DNA from 2 places in the Arthrobacter sp. P1_H7 genome. Region 1 is predicted to be linked to the other one. Evidence: riboswitches for the same ligand, from Rfam matches in the RefSeq annotation. Region 1 holds a riboswitch; the other holds the start of a gene.
What was found. A riboswitch is a leader RNA that binds a small molecule or an ion and turns the genes downstream of it on or off. The one in region 1 is predicted to bind S-adenosylmethionine.
Positions count from the first base shown of each region.

Region 2: another riboswitch for S-adenosylmethionine. It lies ahead of AC1DXI_RS02030 (bifunctional o-acetylhomoserine/o-acetylserine sulfhydrylase); the one in region 1 lies ahead of AC1DXI_RS13455 (methionine ABC transporter ATP-binding protein).

Region 1 is NZ_JBFUCO010000012.1:30,771-32,961, reverse strand. It holds gene AC1DXI_RS13460 (methionine ABC transporter permease) at 1-534, opposite strand, end outside; gene AC1DXI_RS13455 (methionine ABC transporter ATP-binding protein) at 527-1,336, opposite strand; SAM riboswitch class I at 1,477-1,566, opposite strand; gene AC1DXI_RS13450 (CoA-binding protein) at 1,664-2,089, opposite strand.
Region 2 is NZ_JBFUCO010000002.1:293,678-295,868, reverse strand. It holds gene AC1DXI_RS02030 (bifunctional o-acetylhomoserine/o-acetylserine sulfhydrylase) at 1-1,070, opposite strand, end outside; SAM riboswitch class IV at 1,131-1,246, opposite strand; gene AC1DXI_RS02025 (VOC family protein) at 1,417-2,055, shown strand; gene AC1DXI_RS02020 (CPBP family intramembrane glutamic endopeptidase) at 2,179-2,191, opposite strand, start outside.

The DNA of each region.
Region 1 (2,191 bases):
GAAGTCGCCGATTCCGCCGCCGCCCACCAGGCCGGCCATCGCCGAGTAGGAGATGAAGCTGACGGTCATGATGGTGATGGAGCTGACGAGTCCGGGCTTCGCCTCCACAATCAGGACGTCCCGGACGATCTGGGACCGGCTGGCGCCCATGGACCGTGCCGCTTCGACCACTCCGCCGCCGAGCTGGCTCAGGTTCTGTTCCACAAAGCGGGCGAAATAGGGGATGGCGTTGAGAGTCAGCGGGACAATGACGGCGGCCGTGCCGATGGTCGTGCCGACAATGAACCTGGTCACGGGAATGATCGCGATCAGCAGGATCAGGAACGGGAACGAGCGGAGCAGGTTGACCAGTCCGTCCAGGACGCGGTGCAGTTTTGGCCGGTGCTTGAGCCCGTTGGGACCGATGGTGTAGAGCAGGACACCCAGCGGTGTCCCGAGGAGCACCGCCAGCGGGATGGCCACCAGCAGCATGGTGAGGGTCTGCCCCATGGCGACGCCGATTTCGGGCAGGACTTCCAGGACGCGGTCAAACATTGATCAGGCCCTCCGACTCGGCTGTGGTGTGGGTGCCCCTCCCGGAGCGGTCCAGCTGGATCTCATCGGAGACCAGGTAGCGGCCGATCGACGTCGCCGGGTGGAAGCCGGGGCGCCGGAGTTCGGTGAGGTCGAACTGCTCCACCACCCGGCCCTCTTCCATGACCGCGACGTTGTCCGCGATGGCCTTGATGACGTTCATCTCGTGGGTGACCACCACGATCGTGATGCCGAATTCGGCGTTGACGTCGGCCAGGTACTGCAGGACCGATGACGTCGTCCGGGGATCGACAGCCGACGTCGGCTCGTCGCAGAGCAGCACCTTGGGCCCGGTGGCGAGGGCGCGGGCGATCGCCACCCGCTGTTTCTGGCCCCCCGAGAGCTTGGCCGGATATGTCCCCGCCTTGTCGGCGAGGTCCACGATTTCCAAGGTTTCGGCGGCCCGCCTTCGGCGTTCTGCCTTCCCGACGCCGGCGAACTTCAGGGACAGCTCCACATTTTCCTGGGCCGTGAGGTTGTTGAGGAGATTGAAGTGCTGGAAAATCATGCCGATGTCGTGCCGCTTGGTCCGGAGCTCGGCGTCGGAGAGGGTCACCAAGTCCACGCCGTCCACCAGGACGCGTCCCGACGTCGGGCGCTCGAGGAGGTTGATGTTGCGCAGCAGCGTGGATTTGCCGGCGCCGGAGAACCCGATGATGCCCTGAATGGTGCCCCGCCTGATGTGCAGGCTGACGTCGTCGACGGCCGTGAAGGGGCCAGCGGCCGAAGCGAAGGACGTGCTGACGTTCTGGATCTCGATCACAGGCCCCCACCTGCTCGGGGCCGCGGCGCTGCCGCTGTCTGCGTGTTCATGATTTCCTCCGGGCTCGCCCGAGGAAAGCCCTGGGTCCTGGCTTCCGGGCAGCGCTGAGCGAAGCCGCGGGAGCCTAAGAACACAGTGGTTCTCCATCGGTCCTGGCGGTAGCACCGTCCTCAAAGAGGGGGTTGCTGCGGCGTCACAGAGCCAGATCTCTCAGCCGCTCGGGATGGTTACGAGTCCATCTCACACGGCAATGCGGCGGATACGGAAAAAGCCGGTCACATTTTGTAACCGACTCTTCCCAACCTGTTGATCGTCATTCCCGGGCCGTTAGATGCCCACGCGCCAGCCTTCGCGGGCCGGGCACGCGTCCACGACGACGTCCAGCCCGGCGGCTTTGGCGCGGTCCGCCGCGGCCTCGTCGAAGACGCCCAGCTGCAGCCAGACGGCTTTGGCGCCTACGGCGATGGCCTCGTCAATGACGGCCCCCACCCTGTGGGAGTTGACGAAGCAGTCCACGACGTCGATCGGGTGCTTCTCCGCCGGGATGTCCGCCAGGGAACGGTACCCCTTCTCCCCGTGGACGTCGTCGCCGGGAAGGTTGACCGGAATGATGGTCATGCCCATCCGGTCCCGGACATAGAGGGAGACTTCGTACGCCGAGCGCCATTCGTTGGTGCTGAGGCCGACCACCGCCCACGTGCCTTTGGTTCGCATGAGGCGGTCAATGACTGCCGGATCGTTAACATGGGCCATGCATCAACCTTACTCCTGCGGCCTTTCCGGACAATCGCCGAATAAATGAATGATTTCGACCGGGCCCAGGCCGCGTGAACGAATATTACAGCGCTCCCAGGC
Region 2 (2,191 bases), on a different contig from region 1:
GCGATGTTGAACGCCACGACGGCGCCGGTCCCCTTGGGCCCATACTTGCGGCCGCGCTCGTACCAGGGGCTGGAGGGCAGCCCGGCGTAGGCGACCGATTCGACGTCGTCCCGCCCCTCCAGCCATTGCGCCACCTTGGTGGCGTTGGCCACGTGGCGCTCCACGCGCAGGCTCAGCGTTTCGATGCCTTGGGCGATGAGGAAGGCGTTGAACGGGGACACCGCGGAGCCGAGGTCGCGCAGTAGCTGGACCCGGGTCTTGAGGATGTAGGAAAGATTCGCGCCCAGTGCGCCGTCGGCGCCGAGGTCGCGCGCGTAGACCAGGCCGTTGTACGTGGGGTCCGGGGTGTTGAAGCCGGGGAACCGCTCCGGGTCCTTCCCGAAGTCGAAGTTGCCGGAGTCCACGATCACGCCGGCGATTGCGGCGCCGTGCCCGCCGAGGTACTTGGTGGCGGAATGGACCACGATGTCCGCGCCCCACTCGATCGGCCGGATCAGGTAGGGGGTGGAGAGCGTGTTGTCGACGACCAGCGGCACGCCGGCCTCGTGCGCCACGCGGGAGACGCCCTCGATGTCCAGCACGTCCTGGCGGGGGTTGGAGACCACTTCGCCGAAGAACAGCTTGGTGTTGGGCTGGACGGCGTCCCGCCACTGGTCCAAGTTGTCCGGGTCCGCCACGAAGGTCACGGAGATGCCGAACTTCTTCAGCGTGTGGGCGAGCAGGTTGTAGGTTCCGCCGTAGAGACTGGGGCTGGCCACCACGTGGTCCCCGGCCTCGGCGATATTGAGGATCGCGAACGTCTCGGCGGCCTGGCCGGAGCTGAGCAGCAGGGCCGCGAGGCCGCCTTCGAGGCTGGCCACGCGCTGTTCGACGGCGTCCTGGGTGGGGTTGCCGATCCGGGTGTAGATGGGCGCGAGTTCGGCGAGCGCGAAGCGGTTCGCGGCGCTTTCGGCGCTGGGGAACACGAACGACGTCGTCTGGTAGATGGGCAGGGAACGCGCGCCGGTGGCGCTGTCCGGCTCCTGGCCGGCGTGGATCTGGCGGGTTTCAAAGGACCAGGCGTTGGACATTGATGCTCCTCGAGTCACTGGGCACAGCACCGGCCGGGGCTTTCGGCCCGGACCGGACTGGCGCCGCGCTTGCCCTCCGGCGGGCGCCGGGCGGCCAGGTCTTCACCCGGGGCACCCCACCGCGATACGAGGGTTGCCGGCCAGCAAGCCGGGGCTGTGCGCTGGCACTCATGACCTGGCTTCAGTGTAGGAATGGCGGCGGAGCCTTGGATAGCTTTGTGACGAAGATGAAGACGGTCTCCCTGTCGGCGCTTCCCGGGCCGCCCCGGTCAGCGCCCCCGGACGTCCCATGACGGTTAGGGGAGCCTAAGCTGAGAGGTCCATCACAAAGTGCCAAGATGATGGCATGCGCATGGATCACGTCTCTTACGCCTGTGAACACGATGGCTTGGCAGCCACCACTGAACGTATTGCGTCTGCCCTCGGCGTTGAAGCCGTGAAGGGTGGAGTGCACCCCCGTTTCGGGACACGCAACATGATTATCCCGCTCGCGGGACACAAGTACCTGGAAGTCGTGGAGGTCCTGAACCACCCGGCCTCCGACAAGGCCCCGTTCGGCCAGGCCGTCCGGGCACGTTCCGAGGCCGGCGGCGGCTGGATGGGCTGGTGCGTCGAGGTTGACGACCTGGCCCCGTTCGAGGAGAGGCTCGGCCGCGCCGCCGTCAACGGCAACCGGAAGTTTCCCGACGGCCGCGAACTGGTCTGGAAGCAGATCGGCATCCTGGGGCTCATCGCCGACCCCCAGGTGCCCTACATGCTCAAGTGGGAGGGCGACCCGGAACTGCACCCGTCCAACGCCTACGCGAGCGATGTCAAGATGTCCGCACTGACCATTGCCGGTTCGGCAGCCCGCGTCACGGAGTGGCTGGGCGAACCAGTTGAAAAGCCGCTGGAAGACGTCGCCGTGAACTGGATCGCGCCGCACGGTACTCCCGGCATCCTCTCCGTCACCTTCGAGACCGCCTCCGGAGCGGTCACGATCTAACGCTCCACCTGCCCCACGCTTCGGCCGCCATCTCTTAGGTGCCAACGATGTCACCTAGGAGACGGCGGCCGAGATCATTTAAGGCCGGGCGACGGCGCGTCCCAAGCGTGCCGGACCACGCGCTCAGCCCAGGCCC